DNA from 2 places in the Shimazuella sp. NTD250 genome. Region 1 is predicted to be linked to the other one. Evidence: predicted binding sites of a transcription regulator. Region 1 holds the regulator's gene; the other holds the start of a gene.
The links. Region 1 encodes NrdR, which represses ribonucleotide reductase genes. Its sites were predicted from a motif close to AACACNATATATNGTGTT; they were not measured.
Positions count from the first base shown of each region.

Region 2: a site for NrdR is predicted at 4,026-4,043, ahead of nrdJ (ribonucleoside-triphosphate reductase, adenosylcobalamin-dependent). Genes of this name have one in related genera too.

Region 1 is NZ_JCAJZS010000009.1:89,935-98,804, reverse strand. It holds gene AC5WOF_RS18230 (heavy metal translocating P-type ATPase) at 1-819, opposite strand, end outside; gene AC5WOF_RS18225 (cation transporter) at 901-1,077, opposite strand; tRNA gene AC5WOF_RS18220 (tRNA-Leu) at 1,374-1,462, opposite strand; tRNA gene AC5WOF_RS18215 (tRNA-Gly) at 1,475-1,549, opposite strand; tRNA gene AC5WOF_RS18210 (tRNA-Phe) at 1,553-1,628, opposite strand; gene AC5WOF_RS18205 (DnaD domain protein) at 1,689-2,987, opposite strand; gene nrdR (transcriptional regulator NrdR) at 3,076-3,582, opposite strand; gene AC5WOF_RS18195 (SDR family NAD(P)-dependent oxidoreductase) at 3,822-4,598, shown strand; gene AC5WOF_RS18190 (glyceraldehyde-3-phosphate dehydrogenase) at 4,675-5,709, opposite strand; gene AC5WOF_RS18185 (lytic transglycosylase domain-containing protein) at 5,880-6,491, opposite strand; gene coaE (dephospho-CoA kinase) at 6,473-7,087, opposite strand; gene mutM (DNA-formamidopyrimidine glycosylase) at 7,103-7,927, opposite strand; gene polA (DNA polymerase I) at 7,961-8,870, opposite strand, start outside.
Region 2 is NZ_JCAJZS010000002.1:569,008-577,877, reverse strand. It holds gene AC5WOF_RS07800 (aromatic acid exporter family protein) at 1-621, shown strand, start outside; gene AC5WOF_RS07795 (M2 family metallopeptidase) at 671-2,239, shown strand; gene AC5WOF_RS07790 (hypothetical protein) at 2,374-2,637, shown strand; gene AC5WOF_RS07785 (TetR/AcrR family transcriptional regulator) at 2,789-3,379, shown strand; gene AC5WOF_RS07780 (DoxX family protein) at 3,400-3,834, shown strand; gene nrdJ (ribonucleoside-triphosphate reductase, adenosylcobalamin-dependent) at 4,152-6,416, shown strand; gene AC5WOF_RS07770 (GNAT family N-acetyltransferase) at 6,599-7,045, shown strand; gene AC5WOF_RS07765 (hypothetical protein) at 7,180-7,548, opposite strand; gene AC5WOF_RS07760 (phytoene desaturase family protein) at 7,824-8,870, shown strand, end outside.

The DNA.
Region 1 (8,870 bases):
AAGAATAATTAAGGTGATAAGAACAGCACTCGTTTCAAAATATAGCTCTACTTGATGATGTCCTTGTTGACCAATACTTAGGATACTGAGATATAAGCTGTAAAAATAAGCTGCGGATGTACCCAAAGCTACTAGAACATCCATGTTGGCACTTTTATTTCGCAACGCTTTATATGCTCCAACATAGAAGTGTCCGCCGATAATAAATTGAACAGGTGTTGCTAATGCAAACTGAAACCAAGGATTCATAAAAATTTCTGGAACCCAGATAAACGAGGTAAACGAAAAGTGACTTACCATTGCCCATAAGAGAGGCAAAGATAATAAGGCAGAAAAGAAAAATTTCGTTTGTTGTTTTTTGATTTCTTTTTGACGATGATCGATATCGTTTTTTGCTTCTTGTTTTGACTCTGCTTTATATCCCAGTTTTTCTACTTTTTGAATCATCTCTTTGCTCGTGACTTCATCCGGATAATATTCCACTCGTGCTGTCTCCAAGGCGAAGTTTACCGTTGCTTTTGATACCCCTGGTAGTTTATTTAACCCTTTTTCAATCCGATTTGCACAAGCCGCACAAGTCATTCCAATCAGTTTCAACTCTACTGCTTCTTTCATCGTTCCATAACCAAGTGAAGAAATTTTTGCTTCTAACTCCGCTACATCCGTTTGTTCTGTATCAAAGGAAACTGTAGCCGTTTCGAGAGCGAAGTTCACATTAGCATCGGAAACACCAGAAACTTTTTTTAAACCTTTCTCTATTCGATTGGAACAGGCTGCACAAGTCATTCCACTAATTTTCAACCTTTGTTGCGTGACCATAGATCAAACTCCCTTCTCTCTATATACCCTATGGGGGTATTTAGGGCGTAAAAATTTTTTACCCCTACTGGGTATATAGCCTTAAACAACATCGTAACCTTGATCTTCCATCACTTCTTTCAAGGTGTCTAAACTTACTTGTCCTTCATTATATTCCACCGTCACGGTTTTCACTAAATCTGCTTCTACTTTCGCATTAAACGGTTTTAACGCTCCTTTTACGATCACGGCACAATGCTTGGAACCCATCCCTTGCACCTGTAAGTACTTCTTTCTTCCTTATAATCTCCTCCATTGATTGATTTATGCTGTTATGATCATAGCATACCCCCTTACCCTATGTAAAGATTTTTTCATTTTTTGATCCCTCAAAATTTATGTGAGTTTAGGCGATTATCATACAAAAAAAGCCGCCCAAAAATTGGACGACTTCCTCTCTGGAGATGCAATTGCAAGGAAAACATTTTCGTAAGATGAAAGTTTGTACTTCGTTTGCAACCTGTGATCTTCACCTTAAACTTTCCTGGCTTCAAAATCCCCAAAACGCTAGAATATGGTGCCGAGGGCCGGACTTGAACCGGCACGATAGTCACCTACCGCAGGATTTTAAGTCCTGTGCGTCTGCCTATTCCGCCACCCCGGCAAGGCAGTAATTTGGAGCGGAAGACGGGATTCGAACCCGCGACCCTCGCCTTGGCAAGGCGATGCTCTACCACTGAGCCACTTCCGCAACTGGTGGCTCGAGACGGAATCGAACCGCCGACACGAGGATTTTCAGTCCTCTGCTCTACCGACTGAGCTATCGAGCCATCAAACAATTTTCAAACATTTTCAAGTCCTTTCAAACTGACAAAAGTTATTATAGCACGCTACTCTTTATTGTGCAACACTTGTTTTTCTGTTGAACGTAAAAATTTCATTGTTGCTTGAATATCATCATAAGTCCCTTGAAGTTCTTCATCTGTAAAACTAGGCTCGATAACTTCCCGAGCGATGGTTTTAGGCAATTTTTTCACACTAGATTTTCTTCTAGCTTTTGTTGTGCTGGAGTTTTGGTTTGATTGTTTGGTATGTTCTTTGAGCGCTTGTACTCTTGCTTGCTCAGATGTTTGAATATTTAAACGTTTCCAGTGAGAAGCTATTTTTTCTACATATGCCTTTGGTAATTTACGATCACACTTTAGCATGACAAAATCTAACAGCACATTCACAACAGGTGCAGGTAACTGATAATGTGTGAGCAATGATTGAATCAGATTCATCTCACTCTTTGGTACAGCTGCTCCTCCTTGATAGTGAGCTAAAAGTTCGAATGGAGAAATAGTCTCTAACAACTGGAAATGTTTTTCTTTTGGAGACATTGCTGGCTCTGGTATAGTTGGCTTTTCCTTGTCTGAAGGTGAAACAACAGAATTATTGGAATAAGGTGCCGTATTTAAATAATGGAACAGTTTTTCTAAATTAACATGTCCACTGTATGAAACTTCTGGATTTTGAATAGCTTTTATCAACGTAGACTCATCCAACTTAAATAGATAACAAGCTTGTTTCAACTCTGATTCAAGTTGAGAAGTCCAATTAGCAGGTTTAATAATCGATGCCAATCGTGAACGAATAAACCCAAAATCGATATTCGATTTTCGCTTTTTCGTAGCTGGTATTGTTTGAGTAGAAGCAGCAACTTCTTTTTGTCCATATACTTCTTGGAAACTTTTCGTCAAATTGACGCTCTGAATCTCTTTATCTTCTGGCCACACTCGATTTTTCACCATTTGATACTCATCTTTCCCCAGACGATGTTGCAATTGAATTGCCAATGGCATGGTTTGAAAAAAAGTAAGGGGTGCCAAGGGCGATATAACTTGGTATTCCAAGTAGTTGCCCTCTCTTTGATTACTTTTTTCAAATGTTCGCAGTAAGCCAACTCCCTCTAATTGATATCTCGCTTCTAACAATTGATTATGTGAAATAGAGAGTAATTTGAAGAGATATGTATGTGTAAGCAGAGTGGAAGTTTCTTGTTGGGAAGCCTGCGAGTGAAGCGTCACATATAATCCAACTCCCATAACTCCGACAATTGGTTGATAGAGATGTGTCATAGTAAAAAGATCTGTATCATCCAATGCTTTTTCTTGTCGACTACGAAATTGGATTTCTTGCCAAAACATAGAATGTGACCTCCCCTAATTTTTTCTCCCGAATGAATAGCGGGTTTGTTCATTCTATCGCAAATGGGTACTCAAAGCCAACCAAAATTTATTCTCGATCTATGTCGTTTTCATCCAAAAAATGTTCTAAATCTCCTTCATTTGACCTTTTTCGTAAATCTTCCAATTCTCTTACAAAAAGGTGAATGTCTTGAAATTGTCGATAGACAGACGCAAAACGAACATAGGCAACTTCATCGATTTTCACCAACCGTTCCAATACCATTTCTCCTATTTCAGTAGTTGGAACTTCCAAAATACCTACCTCACGAAGTTTTCGTTCCATATCGAGAACGAGACCTTCTAAACTACTCGTCGGAACTGGTCTTTTCTCACATGCTCGAATCAACCCACGTAATAATTTTTCTCGACTAAATTCTTCTCGGCTCCCGTCTTTTTTTATTACCATCAATGGTTTTTCTTCTATCATTTCAAAAGTTGTAAATCGCTCATTACAAGCTTCGCACTCTCGCCTCCTTCTAATCGCTTTTCCTTCATGTACAGGTCGCGAATCAAGCACTCGGCTCCCATTATGATTACAAATCGGACATTTCATTAACTTTCCTCCCGTATCCAGTCTACTATCATTTAAAGATACAGTTAAATGATCAGATGCTCAATCCTGTTTTTTCACCTGCACTTATGAGATCTATTTTATTGAAAAAAGAAGGCAAATTCAAAAAATAGCAACCTATAGTTTTGAAAATTATTCGTCTAAAATATGACAATACTCTATTGGTTTCTTTTTTGAAGTATACTAAAAAGATATTGAAAATCAGGGAGCGTAAAAGAATAGTGAAACGTTTTCAAGATAAAGTAGTTCTCATTACTGGTGCTACAGATGGAGTAGGCTATCAAGCGGCAAAGCAATTTGCTCAAGAAGGAGCAAAACTTGCACTTATTGATAACTATCAAAATATTAGTGCAATGCAATTGTCCTCAAAAGACCATTTTATTTCTGATCGATCACTGTTGATCTCGATGGAAGGAGGCAAAGACTCTGAAATAACAGTCTGTATTGATGACATTGTACAATATTTCGGCACCATCGATATTTTCGTATATGCATCACCAAATGATTGTATGGTTGGCCCTATTGAAGAAGTGGAAGAAAATGAATTAGATAAATTGTATCACCACGTAAAAGACATTGTTTTTCTCATTAAACAAGTGATCCCCATCATGCAAAGAAACGGAGGAGGCTCTATTGTAACTTATGGTACAGTTGCTGGACTCATGGGACTTCCTATGCTTTCATCACATGTTATGTTACAACATGCCTTGTTAGGATTAGTCAAAACAGTAGCATTGGAAAATAGCCAATCAAATATCCGTGTCAACGCTGTTATTTCTGCTCCTATTGAATCTAGTTTGATGGACCGCCTCGAAAGCAAATTAAATCCAGGGATGGAGAAACAAGTACGTCAAGATTTCTGCCGTTACATACCGATGAAGAGATATGGAACTACTACAGAAGTAGCAAATACTATCTTATTTTTAGCTTCAGAGGAAGCGAAATATACAACAGGAAGCGTCTACAACGTAGATGGTGGTATGTCTGCTACAAGATAAAAACCGTTCCTCCAATGGAACGGTTTTTTATTTATTCTGCATACAACTTAAGACGTGATCCCCAGATCATAGTTGGTTAAGCAGTAGCATGTACTAATTTTTTTTGATGAAGTGTTTCCCCTACATATTTTGCCAGATCTGCCACTCGGCAAGAATAACCCCATTCATTATCATACCATGCGAGTACTTTTACTTGTCTTTCTCCCATTACCATTGTCGAAAGTGCATCAACTATTGAAGAATTTTCATTCCCAGTAAAGTCAGTAGATACAAGTGGAAGTTCACAATATTGCAAAATTCCTTTCATTCCTTGTGCAGAAGCATTACGAAAAGCCTCATTTACCATTTCTGCTGTTACATTTGTCTGTAAATTCACTACCAAATCAACTACAGAAACATTTGGAGTTGGAACTCTCAGCGAAAAACCGTTCAACTTCCCCTGTAATTCAGGAATAACTAGTCCTAATGCTTTTGCTGCCCCTGTCTTAGTAGGAATAATCGATTGAGAACATGCGCGGGCACGGCGCAAATCTTTATGTGGATTATCGAGATTATTTTGGTCATTTGTAAAGGAATGAACAGTTGTCATCAATCCATGTTCGATTCCAAAACGATCATGTAAAACTTTTACAACTGGTGCAAGACCATTTGTGGTACATGATGCGTTGGAAATAATGTGATGGTTTTCAGGATCATAAATTTCATGATTCACTCCCATAACGATCGTAGCATCCTCATTTTTACCTGGTGCTGTAATTACTACTTTTTTGGCACCTGCTTGTAAATGAAGAGAAGCTCCCTCGCGATCACAGAACTTACCAGTAGCCTCTATTACAACATCTACACCCAACTCTTCCCAAGGCAGTTCCAAAGGATTTCGATTGGAAACCAAGCGCACAGCTTGACGATTGACGTAGAGCATCCCTTCTTCTGCAATAACTTCTTCATCAAAAAAACCATGTATGGTATCAAACTTAATAAGATGTGCCAATGTTTCTGCTGGATAGCTCGCATTAATTGCAACTACCTCAATAGTGGGGTCCGTGATCGCTTTTCTAAAAACCATTCTTCCAATTCGCCCAAAACCATTTATGGCAATGCGTAGTTTCATATAATTGCTTCCCCTTCCGACGCTTTTATAACACACTAATCCTCTATTTCATTATAATCAGTATGTCACATTTTGCAATATAGAACATCTAATAAAACATGCCTATTTTTCATTTCGATAGAACATAAGGAATATTTCCACAAGAAAAAACGGACATAAAAGCTGTCCGCTTAATCTTTCACTAAATCCATATACAGCGATTTGTATTTTTCATAGAAAAAGGTTACCCGTTGTACATAATGTCTAGTTTCCCCATAGGGAATCTTTTGTACATTCTGCCTTGTTCCATCCCATGTTCCATCTTTTAACCATTTCTGTACTCGTGATGGTCCTGCGTTATATGCTGCGATTACTGCGACTTTGTTGCCTTTAAATTGTCGGGTTAGATCACTTAAATACCAACTTCCGACTTGTATGTTCACTGCTGGTACTTTGATGTACTGTCGCATGGAAGGTGAAAAATTTCCTTTTTTAATCGCATAGTCTACTGTTGGAATCATCAATTGCATCAATCCTTGTGCACCAACATGAGACTGTTTTTCCGGATCAAACTTGGTCTCTACACGAATGATAGCCATAATTAGAAATGGGTCTGTGTTTGTCTGTTTTGCGCTTTTTAAAATATTGCTCTCATAATCTAACGGATAAATCCAACGATTAAACAAAGGAAATGCGATTACAAGGGATAGAATAATGAAAATAATTCCAATGGCGATAAACCTTTTTCTTGGAAGAGCCTGAAGGGCTGGCTCAATCCATTTCTTTAGGTTAGATGATTCCATAATGCCACTACCTGTCTCTTTGTTTGTTGAACTGTCCCACTATTATCAATCAAGTAGTTCGCCAAACTTTTTTTCTCTTCTATCGACAGTTGCGATTGAATACGAAACTCTACCTCTTTCTGGTTAAAGTTGTTACGTAACTGCAAACGCCTGCGTTGTACCTCTTCAGGCACATATATCACAATAACCTTTTGGACAAAATTGGTCAAATTTTCTTCATACAACAAAGGAATATCCCAAATCACCACAGCGTCTTTCATTTGCTTTAAGATCTCGTCGGTTTGCCTCTGCATTTCTTTCATGATAAGTGGATGTAACAAATTGTTCAGTTGTTTTCTCGCTGAGGGATTTTGAAATATAATCTGAGCAAGCTTGTCCCTTTTCAAATGACCATCTGCTGTAAAAAGTTCTTTTCCAAAGTGTTCTTTTATCCTATTTGCACCTAACTGATCCGGCTCTACTATTTGTCGCGAAATCTGATCTGCATCTATGATATATGCCCCAAGTTCCCGAAGCATTTCAGCTACTGTACTTTTACCTGTAGCAATCCCGCCTGTCAATCCATATATCATATCATCACCATATACTTTCTTCATTGAAAAACAAAGCTTTTAATGCTGGCATGTATTACAAATGTGTGTCCCTCGTCCAGCAACAATTAATCTACTGATCGGATTCCCACATGTATAACATGGCTCATTTTTTCTTCCGTATACTTTTATCTGTAATTGAAAATATCCCATTTCTCCTTGGCCATTCACATAGGATCTCACAGATGAACCTCCTGCATCGATCGCCGTTTGGAGAGTTTCGCGGATAGCCTGAAATAGTTCGGATACCTCTTTTTTTGTTAAACTTTTAGCTACACGCTCTGGATGAATTTTTGCTCGATGCAAAGCTTCATCGACATATATATTACCTAGTCCAACAACAAAATGTTGATTGAGCAGTAAGGCTTTTATTTTTGTCGTTTTTTTACTCAGTTGAGATTGAAACCACTGCTTTGTAAACTCATCACCGAGCGGTTCAGGACCCAATTTGGCAAGAGGTGCATCATTGTCCTCTTCACCGCGTAAAAACAAATCCATCGTTCCAAACTGGCGTACATCCTTATAACGTAACTCTGAACCATCTGTAAAATGAAAAACAACATGGTCATGTTTTTCAACTGGATCTGTGCTCTTTGCCATCCGATACTTGCCCTCCATCCTCAAATGAGAGACTAATACGTATGGATCAGCAAATAGCTTTAAAAATTTGCCTCTTCGCTCAACAGCAGTAATCGTGGTACCTGCTAATTTCTCAGCGAATTCCTTACTATCATCTGGTTTGCGAATAATACGCGGCAGAGAGACAGTAACTTCACAAATGGTTTTCCCCACAACAAGAGAAGACAAAGTCCGTCTTACTGTCTCTACTTCTGGTAATTCTGGCATTTCTCCATCCTCTTTCTCTATTTTCATCTGTTTTTATTTAGCTTCATACCAACTCTTGCCTATATTGACATCTACTTTGAGCGGTACGCTAAGCGGAACTGCATGTTCCATCTTTTCACGAACTAATTTTTTCAGTTCCTCCAGCTCCTCTGGTGGAACTTCAAAGATAAGTTCGTCATGTACTTGCAGTAACATTCTACTTTTTAACTGACGTTCTTGCATAGCTCGATATAGATGCACCATGGCATTTTTGATAATATCTGCTGCACTGCCTTGGATAGGTGTATTCATCGCAGTCCGTTCAGCAAAACTTCTCGCGTTAAACTGTGAAGCATTGATGTCTGGGAGATAACGTCGACGATTTAGCAAAGTAGTTACATATCCTGTTTTTCGTGCTTCAACCACCACTTCATCCATAAATTTTCGGACGTTTGGATAAGTGGCAAAGTAACGCTCAATAAATTCTTTCGCTTCCTTTTGTGGGATATTAATGTTTTGCGACAGACCAAATGCACTGATTCCATATACAATCCCAAAATTCACTGCTTTTGCTTTACTTCTCATCAATGAAGAAACTTCTGTTGTATCTACACCAAATACATCCATTGCAGTTTGTGTATGAATATCTCTATCTTCTTGAAAAGCTCTCTGCAAAATAGGATCTTCGGATAAATGGGCTAATATTCTCAGTTCTACTTGTGAATAGTCCGCAGCTAAAATCACCCAGTTTTCTTCTGAAGGAACGAATACTTGACGAATTTGTCGTCCCTCTTCTAAACGTATGGGGATATTTTGCAAGTTTGGTTCCGTGCTGCTCAGTCTTCCTGTCGCTGCGATCGTTTGATTAAATCGCGTATGAATCTTTTCATCCGACGCAATTTCCTTTTTTAATCCTTCTATATAAGTGGAGTATAACTTTCCAACCTGACGATAGTGTAAAATT
Region 2 (8,870 bases), on a different contig from region 1:
CATTTATATGTAATGAAGCATATTACTTGGCAACTTGTCATTAATGAACTCGCTCTGATGATAATCGGGATTACGGTTGGTTTGTTGCTGAATTTATTTATGCCTAGCGCAGACCAAGAGCTGCGCAGGTATCAACAAAAAATTGAAGAAAATTTTCGGATTATTTTCCATGAGATGGCTCGATATCTACGTGAAGGAGATCATGATTGGAGTGGAATGGAGATCGTCGAGACAAATAGACTATTAAAAGAAGCAAAAGAACGATCCGTACACAATGTAGAAAATCGTTTTGATGATGAGGAGTTGAAGTTTTATCGTTACTTTCAAATGAGAGATAAACAATTCGATCTCATCGATCATTTGATTCCTCATTTGGTTTCTTTCCACCCCTACTCAGATCAAGGTGAAAAACTAGCAGATTTTTTAGATCAATTGGCAGAAGGGGTTCACCCGGGAAATACCGCAGATATTTATCTAGAACAGCTAATGGAAATGACACAAGAGTATCGTAAATTGCCGCTGCCTAGTACAGAAGAAGAATTTAATATGAGAGCTACGCTTTTCCTGATTATGAATGAGATAAAGAGATATTTAAAGATCAAAAAAAGATTGGCAAAATAAAAGTATTTTCATTGATTGATTTAGGGATGATAAATAGGGGGAACCTCAAATGGATCTTTTTCTTCGTGATGAAAATAAAAAGTTGAGTTCCATGCTAGGGACTTTAAGTGAAGCAATGTGGAATGTGAATACGACAGGAGAAGAAAAATGGCAAAAAGCGGAGATGGAAGCGGAAAAAGCGTACCGTCAATATGTCTCTGACAAAGAACGTTTTGAAAAGCTGAAAGCACTGCGACAAGAAGTCAAAAAAGATAGCTTAGAGGCGAGACAAGTAGAGCGTCTGTATCAAGATGCATTCTCCAACCAGCTTTCTTCAGAAATTATTCATGAGTTGGTGCAGCTTTCCTCTACTTTGAGTAATCAATTTAATACATTCCGGGCGAAAGTGGATGGAAAAGAAGTAACCGAAAATATCATTCGAGAAACGCTCCTGACAAGCACAGATATGGAACAACGAGAAAAAATATGGCATGCGAGTAAGCAGATCGGAAAAGAAGTAGAAACTGGGTTACTTCAATTGGTAAAACTGCGAAACAAAGCAGCTCAATCACTTGGTTACAAAGACCACTATGAAATGTCATTTGAGTTAGCAGAATTAAACTTAGAGGAAGTTTTTTCCGTTTTTGAAGACCTTGTCCGTCAAACTGATGAACCATTTAAACGCGTTAAGACAGAGTTGGATGACGAGTTGAGAAACCAATATGGTATTACGGATAAAGTGTTATATCCATGGCACTATCATGATCCGTTTTTCCAAGAGGCTCCGTCCATTCCAGGAACAGATTTAACTCCCTATTTAAAAGGAAAAAATATCGAACAGCTTACAATTGATACTTTTTCTTCGCTCGGTATGGAAATTCGTGATTTACTAGCAAAAAGTGATCTATATGAACGGCCAAATAAAAATCAACATGCGTTTTGCTTAGATATAGATCGTCAAGGTGATGTAAGGGTACTGTGCAATATTCAATCGAATCAATATTGGCTGGAGACGATGCTTCATGAATTTGGGCATGCTGTCTATGATAAATACGTAGATCGTGATCTGCCATTTGCCCTGCGTACTCATTCACATATTTTTACAACAGAAGCTGTCGCCATGTTTTTTGGGAGAATGGCAAAAGAAGAAGAATGGTTACATAAATTTATGGGCTTATCCAAAGAGGAGCTTATATCCTGGATGCCTCTGCAACACAAAATGCAGCAACGAAAAATGCTAATCATGGCTCGGTGGATTATTACATTTGTCTTTTTTGAAAGAGAGTTATATCGGAATCCAGATCAAGACTTAAATGCATTATGGTGGAAACTGGTGAAAGATATTCAAGGAGTAGAGCCTCCAAAGAATCAAGATTACCCACATTGGGCAGCAAAAATTCACTTCACGATCGCACCAGTTTATTATCAAAACTATTTGTTAGGGGAATTGATGGCCTCACAAATGCATTATTATATTCAAGAGCATGTTTCATCGGAAATCTTTACAGAGCAAACAGGACAGTTCTTTATTCAAAAAGTATTCCAACCAGGGGATCGCACCGATTGGCGTGGATTGATCAAAGGGGCGACAGGTGAAGCGTTAAACCCAGCGTATTTTGTGAAACAATTTGTATTATGATGAGATGCTTATTTTAAAATTATTGGATTTCATATAAACATTACAAAGAAGATTTATATTTTTGGATCGAATTCCAATGCTTTATGTTATAATGCCACAGAAGGTGTACATCAACCTTTACTCAAAAGGGAATCATGACTGAGAACGCCAGAGAAACTTGTGTCCATCAGTTGACTGTCAGCTCTGATATGGAGTTTTTGGCGGATGGCATCCCCATTCCGCTTCGCTCCGGAAAGAACGGAGGCAATCTCACGTTTTGTGGAGTGGAGGACAAAGAAAACAACCGCTTCACACTCACGTCTGGCGGCCCTGTAGTACTAGTCGATGAGAGCGGCCAGCGCAGCTTCACTGGTCGTGTGGGAGCCACGCTGACGGTCAAGCCGTTGAACGCAGGCTGACGCCTGCATGATTCCGATCCTGAGTGGTGCGCAAGTGCCACTCAGGAGTCCCGAAACACAACCTAGGAAAATAATAACCTAGGTTTTTTAAAACCATTTACAAACCAACGTCCGGTATATATAATAAAATTATCAGGTATGGAGGTAAAACATGAAACAAGAAGAACGTCGTTTTCAAACCAAAAAATTATTACTCGATACGGTAATATCCCTCATTCAATCAAAGGGATGCGAAGCAATTACAATGGCTGATATCGTCAACACTTCCGGTTTATCCAAAGGAGCCATTTTTCACTATATCAAAAGCAAAGACGAACTGTTTACTTGGGTTTTGCAAGATCGCTTAGAACAAGTCAACGAAAGATTTATGCAACAAGTGGCTAAAAATCCAAACTTTGAACAGCCTATGAAGCAAATAGCTGATAGTTTATGGGAGTTAGAAGATAAAAATGATATCACCAATCAAGTATGGATGTATCTTCTCAGTAAATCAGATCAACCAGTTGTGGGAGAAGTGCTCACCCGTTTTTATGATCAATCCTATTCTTACTCCAAAGCTTGGATTGAACAAGGTCAAATCCATGGTGTTATTCCCAAAGAGCTCGATATTAAAAAAACAGCCGAAATGTTTGTTTTGATATCTTATGGGATTCGATTACGTTCTGCTATCCCTAATGTAGAAGCATCATTTGGGGTTTCAGACTTTATTTCGTTCATCAACCAACAGCTAATAAAAAAATAATATGATGAGGAGGAACGAATATGGCACCTTTGGTTGCGTTACTTGCTTCATTTGTCTTTTTTCGTTTGATTGGATTTGCAGGAGTTTCTTATTTTGATGAATGGCATACTCCTTTACAGGGGGCAGTAGCGATGATGTTTTTACTCACAGCGTCTGCTCACTGGGGAAAACGTCGGGAAGATTTAATTCGAATGGTACCGAGTTCTTTTCCAAGTCCTGATTTATTGGTAACTGTTACAGGATGGTTAGAGATCATAGGGGCTATTGGTATCGTTATCCCCCAAACGTCTGTATACGCTTCGTTGGGATTAGCAATTATGCTAGTCGCAATGTTTCCTGCAAATATAAAAGCAGCGCGGGAAGGATTGACGATAGCTGGACAACCGACTCCTAAAATCGTGGTTCGCACAATCTTGCAAATCATTTTCCTAGTTGCTGTCTTGTTGGCAGGGTAAATGGAGAACGTTATAAGAAAGTAAAAGAAACCTTTTCAGAAAATAGAGGAAAACGGTTTCTTTTTTGATTTTTTCAAGGAATAAAGGAAGATTTTTCGATTGATACTAACAAAATGAAAGCAGGAAGTACTTCTCTATTGTTCCATTATTGCACGAAAAATTAGATTCTTTTCACTTCCGTTTACCCCCTTTTCTCAATATATAGTATGAGTTATACTCTAATAGGGCTACATATTGATTATCAGCAGTCATAACCTGCATCCAAACTTAAAACATATCGATATCGATACCTATCCATAAATTAGAGAGAAAAGGAAATGAGACAAATGCACTTATCCGATAATTTTTTAGAGCAATATATAGGCAAAAATCCAAAATGGGGCTTTGAAGGTCTCGGATATATGGTTTACTTACGCACATATTCCCGAAAAAAAGCAGATGGGACACAAGAAGCTTGGTGGGAAACGGTAAAGAGAGTAACCGAAGGTAACTTTTCACTGGAAGAGAAGCGTCTTAAAGAGATTGGTAAATGGGACTATGGGAAAGAAGCGAACTTACGAGAAGAGATGGAACGATTTTACCATCTGATGTTTAATCTTGTGTTAACACCACCAGGACGCGGACTATGGATGTCTGGAACGGCTTATGCAGAGAAAATAGGGGATGCAGAAAACAATTGTTGGTTCATCTCCATGCGTCCACAAAAATATGGAGTCAGTAAGATTAAACCAGCAATCGGCTCCATTGATGAGCTACTGCCTTCCATGCCTGCCGTCTTTACATTTGATCAAGCGATGAAAGGTGGAGGCGTTGGCGTAAATTTGCAACGGAAAAATACAAATAGGATGCCAAAAGTAAAAAATGAGATTTCCCTTTATTTTATCAGTGATCCAAACCATGACGATTATTTTGGGGAACTCAATGCTTTAGGAGTAGCTCCTGTGGTTGCCAAAGATGATGCTTCGATTTATCGAGTAAAAGACAGTCGAGAAGGATGGGCAGAAGCACTCCAATTGGTAATTGATTCTCATTTTATTGAAGAAAATAAGTATCTTGTTATAGACATCTCAGAAGTTCGCCCTCGTGGTTCCGAAATAAAAGGCTTTGGCGGTGTCGCTAGTGGCCCTGCACCTCTCGTGCAAATGCTGGGAAAAGTAAATGAAATTCTCAATAAAAGAGTGGGAGAGCAAGTTCCTTCTGTAGAGTGGGGAGACATCATTCAAAATATCGGTTGTTGTGTCGTTGCTGGCAATGTCCGCCGGACTGCTCTTATCTTGATTGGGGACAAAGAAGACAAGGACTTTATTGAATCAAAAAACTACAGCCTAGAGAAAAATCAAGAGGCAAGTCAATGGCGTTGGGCGAGCAACAACAGTGTTGCGATTGACGAAGATGTCACACCAGCAGATTTAGAAGAAATGGCGAAAAATATTTACTACAATGGGGAACCAGGGATCGTCAATATTGAGCTTTCCAAGCACCATGGAAGAATTGCCGAAGGACTGCAAGAAAATATCGATGGAGAAGTCGAAGGATTTAACCCTTGTGGTGAAATTACATTACCAAATGCCTCACCATGCAATTTATTTGAGATCAACTTACCCAAAATACATGAATTGATCGATGCGGGAAAAGAAGACAGTAACCTGTATAATGAAGCAAGTTGGTTGGCTACTCGATACGCATACCGCATCACTTTCCGAAACTATGAATGGGAAGTGACGAGAAATATCATCGAAAAACATCGTCGATTAGGAGTTGGAGTAACAGGTATCGCCGATTGGGTACTGATGAAGTTTGGAGATCGAGCAGTGCTCGGATTTGACGAACAACATCAGCCTATTTTCAATGAAGATGTGGAAGCAGCATTGGATAGACTGTACCAAGCAGTCAAAGAAACCAACTTGACTCATGCGGAGGAATTAGAAGCAAAACCATCTATCAAACTAACAACAGTGAAACCTTCCGGTTCAATGTCCCTACTCATGGGTGTTAGCCCTGGTATGCATTGGCACTGGTCGAAATATATGATTCGCCGGGTGCGATTTTCAGCAAATTCACCGCTGATTCCAGCTTTGATCGATTGCGGATATTATGTGGAACCCGTGATCTCAGGTTTCCAAAAAGACGGCAGTCCTAAAATTGATCAACATACCCTTGTCGTTGAATTTCCAACAAAAGCACCTACCGCTGAACATCCAAGATTCCAAGCGGAAAATGATGTTCCACTAGCGGAGCAAGCAGCAGTGCAAGCATTGCTGCAGTCTTACTGGTCGGATAACGCAGTCTCTGCGACACTCACCTTTAATAAAGAAGAGGGCAGAGAAGAAAATACTATTGCAGAAATCGCAGCAGTACTCGAACAATCTACACAAGTACTAAAATCTACCTCTCTTCTACCACATGACTCCAATACGTATCCTCAAATGCCATTGGAAGCTATTACGAAAGAAGAGTATGAGAAAAAGAAAACAAAAATAACCGCAAAACCTTGGGAAATGCTTGGGGAAGTGAGAATGGAAGAAGAGGACGATGCGGATGTCATCGGAGAATGTAAAGGTGGCGTTTGTCCAATAAGATGATGTTGTAAGAAGCCTACGTTTTGTGCGTAGGCTTTTTTGTTTAATAGTAAATTTTAAGGATAAGGGATAAGGCTTAAAAATGGTAGTTTAACATATATGTGTATTTGTTAAACATATCAGCCGATTATGTTAATATTGTGCAACAGTAGAACCGTTCCGGTTAAGAAATGGAGAGTACACATATGAAATATACTACTTCTCTAGAAGCCGTAACCTCACAACAATTAGATGGAGGTTTTTTTGTTGGATGGCCGAATTCTCCATCTCCAGAAGCACATTTTATGCTATTAAAAAATAGTTATAAATGTGTGTTAGCAATAGATGAAACATCAGAAAAAGTAATAGGATTCATTAATGCTATCAGTGATAGTGTCTTATCTGCCTATATCCCCTTTTTGGAAGTATTACCAGAGTACCGGGGAAGAGGTATTGGAAAAAAACTTGTAAGATTGATGCTAGAAGAGTTAAAGGACTTGTATATGATTGATTTGCTATGTGATGAACATTTGCAATCTTACTACAATAAGTTGGGATTACAAAAAAACCAAGGTATGTTCATTCGGAATTATGAACATCAATCAGGGAAAGCACAAATGAGGAAGATGAAAACACAGAAATTGGAGAAATAAAGTATTTATTGTATGTTGTACCAAAAACGACTGATCGGCTGAATCTGTTATTGTATAGATTCAGCCGATCGTAGTCCGCAAAAAGCGAACCCAAGATTTACTAATGAAGGACACTTGGGTTATGTCACTGACCTTTATGCTTGGTCAGCAAAGAAGAAAGGAAGCTTTTCTTTCATCTGCTGTACATTCTCATCCGGAATTTCAACCTTTTTGAGGGCATCTTGGATAAGGATGAGAAGAACATTGCCACACTTGTCACACATCTGGGTGCGAATCAGCAGATCGAACTCTGACCAACTGTTGTGGATGTTGGTTGGATCGAAACAATTACAAGGATAAGAATTGTACGAATTGTACCATTCGATTTGAAATGAGAGTACTTCGAAAATTTCTGGGCTGAAGTCATTTCGATCAATTTGGTCGGCAACGTCGTAGATGAAAGCCTGAGCTAGAGCCTCCAGTTTCTTCTTTTCAAACCCATCGACGAGAGCGAATTCATCCATCTGTTTCTCTCATTCTCTAGTGAGCCATACCTAAATGAACCTAATATAATTATAGCTCGTAATTATTGTTTCTCACATTATGAAATACGCTTTTTTGAATATATTCTTATTTATTTCTAATGTATTGACAATACGAATAAAAAGATATATCATAGATATATATTATCCATGATTAAATGAATATAGATTTTTTGATTTATTGAACTATTTTTTTATCTAAATTAGAGATAAATATTATCTATAATATCCTGGTATGTGAAAATGGAGGTTAAGGCATGAGTAAACAATTTGATGCAGCAGTTATTGGTGGAGGCTTGGCTGGTTTAACTGCGGCTATTTATCTAGCAAAAGAAAACAAATCTGTGGTTCTCTTTGAAAAAGCAGCAAGATTAGGTGGCTACGCGCAGACGACTGAAAAAAATGGTGCATTGTTTAACTTTGGTCCTCATGCCATGTATGAAGGAGGCGCCGCACTTCAAATTTTGACGGAATTGGACTGTTTACCAGCAGGCGGGTATGCGAAGAAGATAAACAGCGGTCTTATTGGCATAAAAAAAGGAAGTCTTGTACATATGCCAACCGATTTGACGGAAGAAGCGAATTTAGAATGGGCACAGTTAATGGGAAGTTTAAAAGTTATAAGCGTAGAAGAAATAAATGATGTAAGTTTAAAACAATGGGTGGAAGAGAACGTACAACATAGCCAAGTAAAACAATTTTTCTATGCATTATGCCGTCAGTGGTCGTATTGTGATAATCCAGAAGTTCTAAGCGCAGGTTATGTCCTGCGTCAAGGACAGCTCGCTGGAAATGGTGTGCGCTATGTAGAAAAAGGTTGGCAAACGGTAGTAAACATATTAGAGGCAACAGCCTTGCAATTAGGCGTGGAAATTCATACCAATAGTAAAGTAAATAAAATAGATATCCAAAATAATGCTGTTACAGGTGTGCTGTTTGCAGATGGAACAAAAGTACTCACTCAAAATGGCATAACTGCCCTAGGACCTATGGAGGCAAGTCGTCTTGTTCCTGAGTCACAAAATATTAGTATGGGAGCTTGGAATGCCAATTCCCGTCCGCTGTATGCTGCGACGCTGGATGTTGCATTGAAAAAACTGCCTCATCCTGATCGAGTGTTTGCTATTGGATTAGATCAATCCATTTATTTCGGTGTGCATTCCTTATCTGTCTCCCTGAGCAATAATGGTGCTCATGTTTTACATGTTTTAAAGTACAACGATAATAATACACAGACAGATCCAAAAGCAGATAAGCAAGAATTGATGGAGATTTTGGAGTTGCTGCAACCAGGATGGGAAGAA